DNA from 2 places in the Streptomyces sp. NPDC040405 genome. Region 2 is predicted to be linked to the other one. Evidence: riboswitches for the same ligand, from Rfam matches in the RefSeq annotation. Region 2 holds a riboswitch; the other holds the start of a gene.
What was found. A riboswitch is a leader RNA that binds a small molecule or an ion and turns the genes downstream of it on or off. The one in region 2 is predicted to bind cyclic di-AMP.
Positions count from the first base shown of each region.

Region 1: it holds a riboswitch for cyclic di-AMP, as region 2 does, so the genes downstream of both, ACZ59A_RS18240 (M23 family metallopeptidase) here and ACZ59A_RS40775 (M23 family metallopeptidase) in region 2, are expected to answer to the same signal.

Region 1 covers NZ_JBVIVI010000004.1:98,264-103,814, forward strand. The annotation lists gene ACZ59A_RS18230 (M16 family metallopeptidase) at 1-1,247, shown strand, start outside; gene ACZ59A_RS18235 (M16 family metallopeptidase) at 1,268-2,653, shown strand; cyclic di-AMP (ydaO/yuaA leader) riboswitch at 2,923-3,084, shown strand; gene ACZ59A_RS18240 (M23 family metallopeptidase) at 3,099-3,893, shown strand; gene ACZ59A_RS18245 (GntR family transcriptional regulator) at 4,096-4,875, shown strand; gene ACZ59A_RS18250 (HPr family phosphocarrier protein) at 4,990-5,271, opposite strand; gene ACZ59A_RS18255 (bifunctional acetate--CoA ligase family protein/GNAT family N-acetyltransferase) at 5,471-5,551, shown strand, end outside.
Region 2 covers NZ_JBVIVI010000017.1:138,694-144,244, forward strand. The annotation lists gene ACZ59A_RS40770 (PP2C family protein-serine/threonine phosphatase) at 1-1,202, shown strand, start outside; cyclic di-AMP (ydaO/yuaA leader) riboswitch at 1,481-1,624, shown strand; gene ACZ59A_RS40775 (M23 family metallopeptidase) at 1,636-2,814, shown strand; gene ACZ59A_RS40780 (aldo/keto reductase) at 2,958-3,902, shown strand; gene ACZ59A_RS40785 (hypothetical protein) at 4,093-4,638, shown strand; gene ACZ59A_RS40790 (DUF397 domain-containing protein) at 4,715-4,915, opposite strand; gene ACZ59A_RS40795 (helix-turn-helix domain-containing protein) at 4,908-5,551, opposite strand, start outside.

The sequences.
Region 1 (5,551 bases), on a different contig from region 2:
GGTACGACGTCGGTTCACGCCACGAAGTCAAGGGGCGTACCGGCCTCGCCCACCTCTTCGAGCACCTGATGTTCCAGGGCTCGGCCCAGGTGACGGGGAACGGCCACTTCGAGCTGGTGCAAGGAGCGGGCGGCTCGCTCAACGGCACGACCAGCTTCGAGCGCACCAACTACTTCGAGACGATGCCCGCCCACCAGGTCGAGCTGGCGCTGTGGCTGGAGGCGGACCGTATGGGGTCCCTCCTGACCGCGCTGGACGAGGAGAGCCTGGAGAACCAGCGGGACGTCGTCAAGAACGAGCGCCGCCAGCGCTACGACAACGTTCCGTACGGCACGGCCTTCGAGAAGCTCATCGCCATGGCCTACCCCGAGGGCCATCCGTACCACCACACGCCGATCGGCTCGATGGCCGACCTGGACGCCGCCTCCCTGGAGGACGCCCGGGAGTTCTTCCGCACGTACTACGCGCCGAACAACGCGGTGCTGTCCATCGTCGGTGACATCGACCCCGAGCAGACGCTCGCCTGGATCGAGAAGTACTTCGGCACCATCCCCTCCCACGAGGGCAAGCGGCCGCCGCGCGACGGCACCCTCCCCGAGGTCATCGGCGGGCAGCTGCGCGAGGTCGTGGAGGAGGAGGTCCCGGCCCGTGCCCTGATGGCCGCCTACCGGCTGCCGCACGACGGCACCCGCGAGGCCGACGCCGCCGACCTGGCGCTGACCGTCCTCGGCGGCGGTGAGTCCTCCCGGCTGCACAACCGCCTGGTGCGCCGCGACCGTACGGCCGTCGCCGCCGGGTTCGGCCTGCTGCGGCTGGCGGGCGCGCCGTCGCTGGGCTGGCTGGACGTGAAGACCTCCGGCGGGGTCGAGGTGCCCGGCATCGAGACCGCCGTCGACGAGGAGCTGGCCCGCTTCGCCGAGGAGGGCCCGACGCCGCAGGAGATGGAGCGCGCCCAGGCGCAGATCGAGCGCGAGTGGCTGGACCGGCTGGCCACCGTCGGCGGCCGCGCCGACGAGCTGTGCCGGTTCTCCGTGCTGTTCGGCGACCCGCAGCTGGCCCTGACCGCCGTGCAGCGGGTGCTGGACATCACCGCGGAGGAGGTGCGGGCCGTGGCCGCGGCGCGGCTGCGCCCCGACAACCGCGCCGTGCTGGTCTACGAGCCCGTCCAGGGCACCGAGGACGTGGACGGGGCAGACCGGTCCACCGACGCCGCCGACACCGACGCAGAAGGGGAGGCGGCCCAGTGAGCGACGCCGTCACCGCCACCATGACCTTCCACCCTCAGCCGCAGGGCGGCGCCCCCAGGCCGTGGGCCTTCCCGGCGCCGGAGCGCGGTGAGCTGTCCAACGGGCTCACCGTGCTGCGCTGCCACCGCCCCGGCCAGCAGGTCGTCGCCGTGGAGATCAACCTCGACGCCCCGCTGGACACCGAGCCGACCGGGCTGGAGGGCGTCGCCACGATCATGGCGCGCGCCCTGTCCGAGGGCACCGACAAGCACACCGCCGAGGAGTTCGCCGCCGAGCTGGAGCGCTGCGGCGCCACCCTGGACGCGCACGCGGACCACCCCGGCCTCCGGGTCTCGCTGGAGGTGCCGGTCTCCCGGCTGCCCAAGGCGCTCGGCCTGCTCGCCGACGCCCTGCGCGCCCCCGCCTTCCCCGACGGCGAGGTCGAGCGGCTGGTGCGCAACCGGCTGGACGAGATCCCGCACGAGCTGGCCAACCCGGCCCGCCGCGCCTCCATGGCCCTGGCCAAGGAGCTGTTCCCGACCGAGTCGCGGATGTCCCGGCCGCGCCAGGGCACCGAGGAGACCATCGAGGGCATCGACGCCGCCGCGGTGCGGGCCTTCTACGAGGCGCACATCCGGCCGTCCACCGCGACCGCGGTCGTCGTCGGCGACCTGACCGGTGTCGACCTCGACCAGGCGCTCGCCGACACCCTCGGCGCCTGGACCGGCGGCCCGGCCCCGCAGGGCTCGGTCCCGCCGGTCATCGCCGACGACACCGGCCGTGTGGTCATCGTCGACCGGCCCGGCGCGGTCCAGACCCAGCTGCTCATCGGGCGTATCGGCGCCGACCGGCACGACCGCGTCTGGCCCGCGCAGGTGCTGGGCACCTACTGCCTGGGCGGCACCCTCACCTCCCGGCTGGACCGGGTGCTGCGCGAGGAGAAGGGCTACACCTACGGGGTGCGCTCCTTCGGCCAGGTGCTGCGCTCGACGCCGCCCTCACCGGCCGGTGGCGGCTCGGCGGGCGCCTCGCTGCTGGCGATCAGCGGTTCGGTGGCCACCGAGGTCACCGGCCCGGCGCTGGAGGACCTGTGGACGGTGCTGCGGACGCTGAAGGAGGAGGGGCTGACGGACGCCGAGCGCGATGTCGCCGTGCAGAACCTCGTCGGTGTCGCCCCGCTCAAGTACGAGACGGCGGCCGCCGTCGCGGGCACGCTCGCCGACCAGGTCGAGCAGCACCTGCCGGACGACTTCCAGGCGCAGCTGTACGCCAGGCTCGCCGAGGCGGGCACGGTGGAGGCGACCGCGGCGGTCGTGAGCGCCTTCCCGGCCGACCGGCTGGTGACCGTACTGGTGGGTGACGCCTCGAAGATCGAGGAGCCGGTCAAGGCGCTCGGCATCGGAGAGGTGCGCGTCATCACCGGCTGAACCGCGGCCCGGTGAACCGCGGCCGGCGAACCACGGCCCGATGAACCGAGGCCCGTCGGGCCCGTTATGTCCCCGGGGCCGACCCAACGCACTATCACTACAAGGACCCTGGCGTCGCATGAGACGCCAGGGTCCTCCCATATGCCCGATTTGAGGGCTGTTTGGTTTGTGGCGAGAACAACAAAAACCCGTAACCGTTTGGTGATCGAAACACGGCCCGTCTAGCGTCAGTGCGGCTGTTCGCCGGATACCCGCCGCATCCGCGGCACGGACAGTCATCGCCGAGTCCCATGGTGCGAGTGCCAGGGGAGCCGGGGACCCAAACGTCCCTGGGGTGAATCGGACGCCTTCCCCGGCCGGGGGAGGGGCCCGTAGGAGACCTTCCTGCTCCGAACCCGTCAGCTAACCCGGTAGGCGAGAAGGAAGGAAAGGAGTGCGCCACACCATGGCGTTCACCCGTGCCGCCGGGAAGCACCGACGTCCCAGCCAAGCCGCTGTCCGCACCGGAGCGAACATCGCGGGCATCACCACGGTCGCCTCGGGCGTCGTCGCCGGCATCGCCGGCCCCGCCCTCGCCGCGACCGGCGAGACGCCGTCTCCCCAGGACACCGGTCTCCGCCAGGCGATGGTGATGGGCGACGGTCTCTCCGACCGGATCGACGCGCAGGCCCAGTCCCAGGAGGCCGCCGCGGAGGCCGCCGCCGCCAAGGCGAAGGCCGAGGCCGTGGCCCGCCAGGAGGCCGCACGCAAGGCCGAGGCGGCCGCGAAGAAGGCCAAGGCGGAGCGCGAGGCCAAGGAGCGCGCCGCACGTGAGGAGGAGCGCAAGCGCCTCAACACGTTCGAGTCGCCCATCAGCGGCTCCAGCGTCTCCACCGGCTACGAGGCGTCCAGCGGACTGTGGTCCTCCGGCAGCCACACCGGGATCGACTTCCAGGCCTCCACGGGCACTTCGGTGCACTCCGTGGGCTCCGGCGAGGTCGTCGAAGCGGGCTGGGGCGGCGCCTACGGCAACAACGTCGTCATCAAGATGAACGACGGCACCTACACCCAGTACGGCCACCTCTCCTCGATCGGCGTCTCGGTCGGGCAGAAGGTCACCCCCGGCCAGCAGATCGGCCTGTCCGGCGCCACCGGCAACGTCACCGGCCCGCACCTGCACTTCGAGGCCCGCACCACCGCGGAGTACGGCTCGGACATCGACCCGCTGTCGTACCTGCGCTCGCACGGCGTCAACGTCTGACCCGCGCCGCCCCTCCTGTCGAAAGGCCCCGTCCGCTCCGGACGGGGCCTTCGGCGTACCCGCTCCGCTGTGACCAAAAAATATCCCCGAATTCCCGTCGCCCATCGGAAATCCCGGCGGCTTCGAATAGAGTCGCTGAACGCGCGCCAATCGGATGCGTTTCGCGGGGTTGAGGCGGAGGTTCGACAATGCGGGACCGGAAGTGAACGGGGATACGGCCGCACTCCAGGGCGGTCGCCGGATTTCGGCGCATGCGGTGTGCACGGCGATCCGTGACGACATCATCTCCGGTGTCTGTCCACCCGGCAGCCGGCTGGCCGAGGAACTGCTCGCCCGGCGCTACGGGGTCTCCCGGGTGCCCGTACGCGAGGCGCTGCGCACCCTGGAGTCCGAGGGCTTCGTCACGACCCGGCGGCATGCGGGCGCGTGCGTCGCGCAGCCGTCCGAGAAAGAGGCGGCCGACCTCCTGGACATCCGGGCCCTGCTGGAGCCGCTGGGTGCCGCCAGGGCCGCCCAGCGCCGCACCGAGGGGCATCTGAAGGTGCTGCGGGGTCTGGTCCGGCTCGGCCAGGAGCGGGCGCAGTGCGGGCGGCTGGGCGAGCTGCGCTCGCTGGGCGACTGGTTCCACGAGACGCTCGCCCAGGCGTCCGGCAGCCCGAGCCTGGCGGGCCTGCTGGTGCAGCTGCGGCGCAAGACGGCGTGGGTGTACGCGGTGGATCCGGCCCGGCAGGCGGCGCAGTCGGTACCGGGCTCACCGGGCGCACCGGGCCCGGCCGGGTGCGCGGACCCGTCGGTGCGCGCCGTCGAGTCCTGGGCGGAGCACGGGGCGATCGTGGACGCCGTCGCGCGCGGTGACGCCGACCGGGCGCGCACGCTCGCCGGCGCTCACACCGAACGTTCGCTGGCCGAATACCGATTGCGAAATGCGCCCCAGGTGAGAACTTCGAAACATTCCGTAAACACGGCGAGCGGGCAGAATTAACAGCTTCCCGGTATGCGGCTCAATGGAATTCCAGATGCGGAAAAACAACGGGGCCGCGGTGATCCGTAATGGTTCACCGCGGCCCCGCCGCGCCGAAATGCGATTCGGACGGAATCAGACGGTCTCCGGAAGCTCCTCGAGACCCTCGGCCACCAGCTTCGCGAGCCGGTCGAGCGCGACCTCCGCGTCGTCGGCTTCGGAGGCGAGCACGACCTCGTCGCCACCCTGAGCGCCCAGGCCGAGCACGGCGAGCATGGAAGCGGCGTTGACCGGGGTGCCGCCCGCCTTGGCGATCGTGATGGGGACGCCTGCGGCGGTCGCCGCACGGACGAAGATCGACGCCGGGCGGGCGTGCAGGCCCTCGGCCCAGCCGATGTTGACGCGGCGCTCAGCCATGGTGTTGCCCTTCAGATCTGCGGGTGCTGTTGTCTAGACCAGATCATACGGTGTCCGGTCTCGCCCGGGTCGGGCCCGAGTGGGTCCGGTCATGTCCGAACAGGTCCGTTACGGACTTTCCCTCGACACACCCCGTTCACGCAAGGGTGTCCGCCATGCGGACCTCTCCGTCCCGGACTTCAGCCCGTACCCTGTCCCCATGCCGAGCCCGTCGGATCATCACGCGTATCCCACTCACTGGGAGGCCGACGTGGTGCTCAGGGACGGTGGTACCGCGCAG
Region 2 (5,551 bases):
GTACGCCCGCCGCCCCCGATGCCTCCGGTGCGGCCGCCCCGGGCCCGGGCGCCGGACTCGTCACGGCCGAGGAGGCCGTTCAGGCGTCGTCGGGGGGCTGGGCGGCCCGCTGGACCCCCGCCGCCCTTCTGCTCGGCGGCGTCGCCTTCGACCTCGCAGCCCCGGCCCCGTACACCGCCTCCCCCTTCTTCGCCGCGGCCCCGCTGGTCGCCGCCTCCCTCTTCCCGCTGCGGCAGACCATCGTCACCACGGTCCTCGCCCTTCTCGCCGTATGCCTGCTGGCCGAGCTGCACGGCGTACGGGACCCGACCCAGGCCGCGACCGAGATCGCCACGGTGGCCACCGTCGCCCTGCTCGCGCTCGTGATCAACCGGGTCGTCCGCCGCAGCGACCGGCGGCTGGCCTCGGCGCGCGGTATCGCGGAGGCGGCGCAGCGGGCCGTGCTGCCCGTACCGCCCGCCCGTATCGCCGGGCTGGACGTCGCGGCGCGCTATGTGGCGGCCGAGCGGTACGCGGCGATCGGCGGCGACCTGTACGCGGTGCAGGACACCCCGCACGGCGTACGGCTGATCGTCGGGGACGTCCGCGGGAAGGGGCTGCAGGCCGTGGAGGTCGTCGCGGTCCTCATCGGCGCCTTCCGGGAGGCGGCCGAGCAGGAGGCGACGCTGGAGGGGCTCGCGGGGCGGCTGGAGCGGGCGCTGCGGCGTGAGGGCGCCCGGCGGGCCGAGCTGGAGGCGTTCGAGGGGTTCACCACCGCCGTGCTCGGCGAGATCCCGCGCGGCGACTCCACCCTCCGCCTCATCAACCGCGGCCACCCTCCGCCGCTGCTGCTGCCCGGCGACGGCGAGGTGCTGCCGCTGGAGCCGGAGGCGGCCGCGCTGCCGCTGGGGATGGGCGAACTGGGCGGGTGGCCCGACCGGGTGACGGAGCTGCGGTTCCCCGAGGACGCGACGCTGCTGCTGTTCACGGACGGGGTGACCGAGGCCCGTGACCGGCACGGCACGTTCTACGTCCCGGAGGAGCGGCTGCGCGGCCGCCGCTTCACCGGACCGGGCGGACTGCTCGACGCGCTGGTGGAGGACGTCGCGCTGCACGCGGGCCGGGAGACCTCGGACGACATGGCACTCCTCGCGGTCCGGCGCCCGTCCGGATCGAACGGAACCACGGCCCCCGCTCCGGACACGGACCGTAGCCGACCGTGACGCGTGCGCATAACGATTGATGCACGATCAGCTTGTCGGAGGTTTTTGCCAACCCTTGCCTGACGGGGTGAAACGCCCCCATCTGTCCCCCGTTGCTTACTAAGTTCATGCCAAAGCTGCGCGGATTCTTCAGAAGAGCTTGGAATCATGTCGCGCTCTCTATTAACGTTCGATAACGCAGCGCGGTCGACGTAGCCGTCGCAGAGGCGGCACCGTGCGCCGTCGCCGAATCCCGTACGTCCAGCGGCAGCACCACCCTCAGCACCACGCATGACGCATCACGCATTACGCCAGCACCAGCCGCGGCACCGAGGGAACCGGGGAACCACCACCTTGGGGTGAATCGGGTCGAACCTGACCCGTAGGAGACCTTCCTGCTCCGAACCCGTCAGCTAACCCGGTAGGCGAGAGGGAAGGAAAGGAGTGCGCCCCGGTGGCGTCCAACAGGTCCGTACTGGACGAAGCCCCGTACCGCTCATCGGGTACCGGCATCGGCACCGCGACCGCGTACGGAGTCGGCTTCGACGCCGGTGCCGGCGCCCGGCCCGCTGTCGGACTCGGAGCCGAAGGGGGACCGGATGAGTCCTCCGCCTCGTACGCCGCCAAAGAAGCGGTCTGGGACGAGTGGAACCCGACCGAGGAGTCCATCGCTCCGCTGCGCGGCAGGCACCGCGTCGTCAAACAGCGCGGCGGGACCATGGCCCGCAGCAGCGCCGTCCTCGGCGTCGGCGTCATCGCGGCGGTCGGCGCGGGCGGCATGGCCAGCGCCAAGGACCGGCCGTCGGTCCCGATCTCCATGCCGGACCTCGCCCACGTCGCCGACGAGGTCAAGGCCCAGCTGCCCGCCGCCAAGGACCTGCCCGGCATCGGCTCCCTGATGGCGGACGACCAGGGCTCCGCCCAGTCCACCGCCGCCACCCTCACCACCGGCGGCACCGACTCCGGCGAGGCGCTGCGCACCCGCATCCTGCGGCAGGCCGAGAGCCAGCAGACCGCGGCGGACGACGACCGGCGCGAGGCCGAGGCACGGGCCGCCGCCAAGGCCGCCGCCGACGACGCGGCCAAGGCCGCCGCCAAGGCGCGCGACCTGGTGGAGCAGAAGAAGGCCGAGGCCGCCGCCAAGAAGAAGGCCGCCGAGGCGAAGGCGAAGCAGGAGGCGAAGGCCGCGGCCGCCGCCAAGGCCGCCGACACCCCCGCCAAGACCTCCACCGGGTCCGCCGGATTCACGCTGCCCGTCGCCTCGTACACCCTGACCGCGGGCTTCGGCCAGGCCGGAGACATGTGGTCCGCCGACCACACCGGCCAGGACTTCGCCGCCCCGACCGGCACCCCGGTCAAGGCGGTGAGCGGCGGCACCATCACCCAGGCGGGCTGGGCCGGGTCGTACGGCTACCGCATCGTGCTCAAGCTCGATGACGGCACCGAGATCTGGTACTGCCATCTGTCGTCCATGGTCGTCACCTCGGGCAAGGTGTCCTCGGGCGAGACCATCGGCCGCGTCGGCGCCACCGGCAACGTCACCGGCCCCCACCTCCACCTGGAGGTCCGGCCGGGCGGCGGCTCCCCGATCGCCCCGCTGTCCTGGCTGCGCGACCACGGGCTGAACCCGTGACCCCCTGATCCGGCCGTCGTACCGGCGGCCCCTCGCTCCGGCGGCTCTGGCGCTCTCTCCCCCCTTGACGCCAGGGCCGCCGGTTCGCTGTCCGCCGCCGCATGACGGAATAAGCGCCTCCGGTCAGCGCGTTGTGGGAACGCGTGACTGAGACTCGCAAGACCATTGGCAAGCTTTCCGTTTTCCCGCTCTCCCTGGGCGGCAATGTCTTCGGCTGGACGGCCGACGAGGCCGAGTCCTTCGAGGTGCTCGACGCGTACGTGGCGGCGGGCGGCAACTTCGTCGACACCGCCGACGTCTACTCCGCCTGGGCCCCCGGCAACCAGGGCGGCGAGTCCGAGACCGTCCTCGGCAAGTGGTTCGCCTCCCGCGGCAACCGCGACGACATCGTCCTCGCCACCAAGGTCGGCGCCGGGTCCCCGGAGCCCCGCGGGCTCTCCTCGTCCGCCATCAAGACCGGCCTCGACGAATCGCTCCAGCGCCTGGGCACCGATTACATCGACCTCTACTACACCCACTTCGACGACACGTCCGTGCCGGTCGAGGAGATCATCTCCACGCTGGACGAGCTGGTGAAGGCGGGCAAGATCCGCGAGATAGCCGCCTCCAACATCTCCGCCGAGCGCCTCGAAGCCTCGCTCGCGTTCTCCGACAAGGAGAACCTGGCCCGCTACGTCGCCCTCCAGCCCCACTACAACCTGGTCTCGCGCGACACCTTCGAAGGCGAACTGGCCGACGTCGCCGCCCGCCACGGGCTGGCGACCCTCCCGTACTACGCCCTCGCCTCCGGCTTCCTCACCGGCAAGTACCGCCCGGGCACCACGGTCGACAGCGCCCGCTCCACGGGCGCCGCCCAGCACCTGGAGACCGAGCGCGGCCAGAAGGTCCTCGCCGCTCTGGACGACGTGGCCGCCAACCACGACGCCGACCACGCCACGGTCGCCCTGGCCTGGCTCGCCGCCCAGCCGACCGTCGTCGCCCCCGTCGCCAGCGCCCGCATCCCCGCCCAGCTCCCCGCCCTGCTGGCCTCGGCCGACCTCCGGCTCACCCAGCCCGAACTGGACCTCCTGACGTCCGTCTCGGCTTGACCCCGGTCCCGGCGACGCGCCGCCGTACCGGCGCGTCGTCGCCGTGGCTCGCCCTCTCCCGCCTGCAGCTCTTCATTAGTTGTCCGTTAGTGGAACGCCAACTCGATGATCGAGAGTGGTTGTCGTCCGGGAACGGCACGCGATTGTCGTCCGGGACGGTACGAGAGCACAGACCAACGGGAGAAGCACGATGAACACCGCCACCACCCGCTTCCGCGGCCGCGCCGGCCGCCGCATCGCCCTCACCATCGTCGCCGCGGCAGCGCTGAGCCTGGGGGCCACGGCCTGCGGGCCCGAAGACGACGCGGCGGGCTCCTCGAGCTCCCCGGCCGCGTCCGCCTCGCAGGACGCCTCGGGCTCGCAGAACAAGGACGGCTCCGGTGGCACCGGCAGCGAGGCTCCCTCCGAAGGCGGCGGCGTCGCCAACGCGGGCAACAAGAAGCTGATCGTCGGCACGCTGAAGTACCTCGCGCCCGGCAAGCTGACCGTCACGCCCGAGGACGGCGGCACGGAGCAGGCGTTCCTGGTCTCCAACGCCACGAAGATCCTCGGCGCGGCCGCGATCTGCGTCGACGACAGTGGCAGCCCGAGTATCGGCGACGACGGCTACGGCACCAAGGAGTGCACCGTGGAGGAGCTGGAGAAGGCCGCGAAGAAAAGCCACGTGACCGTCCGCGTCGCCATGGACCGCAAGTCCGGCGGTGCCGAGTCGGTCGAGGAGAAGTACCACCCGTAACCCGCCCCCCCCGCGCCACGCGCGCCCGCTGGGCCCTCCGGCCCGCCGGGCGCGCGGCCGCGTGCTCCCCCGGCCCTCAGCCCAGTTCCCCGCCCCGCACGGCCGCGACGAAGTCGCCCCAGGCCCCCGCCGAGAACCCGAGCACCCCCCGCCCCGGCTCCTTCGAGTCCCGCACGGCGGTCTGGCGGTCCGGCAGCTTCGCTGTCTCCACGCAGTTGCCCCCGGCCCCATTGCTGTAGCTGCTCTTGTGCCACACGAACGGTGTTATGTCAGTCATCTGTCAGTCCTCGCATCGCATGCCGGATGAGGTTGCTGGATCGCTGAGGACTCAAGGACAACGCACGTAGGTTGTCAAACGCCTTCGTATATTGAGCGATGTCTTCGGGATGCTCCAGGTACACGGCGTCCGTCAGACCGTCGCGATAGACGACGTCGAGGTCCTCCTGCTCGGGGAACTTCAAAATGCTGAACGCCCCCAGGGCAGGGTAGCTCCCGGCATCGAATGGCAGCACCTGGATTGTGACGTTCTTCAGCAGGGCGACTTCCAGGATGTGTTCGAGTTGCTCACGCATCACTTTGGGGCTGCCGATGGTGTGCCGCAGGACGGTCTCGTGGATGATCACCCACAGGTCGGGAGGCGTCGCACTCGTCAGCAGGGCCTGCCGCTCCATCCGTACGCCGATCACCCGCTCGACGTCCTCCGGGCTTGAGGGGGACGTGGCGTAACGGAGTTCGCGCGCGTAGTCGGCCGTCTGCAGTAGGCCGGGAACACATTCACACTCGTAGGTCCGTAGCCCCGAGGCTGCTTGCTCCAGCCCGACGTAGACCGAGAACCACGAGGGCACTGCGCTGCCATACGCATGCCACCACCCGCGCATCTTGGACTGCTTGGCCATCTCCTTGAGGAGTTCGC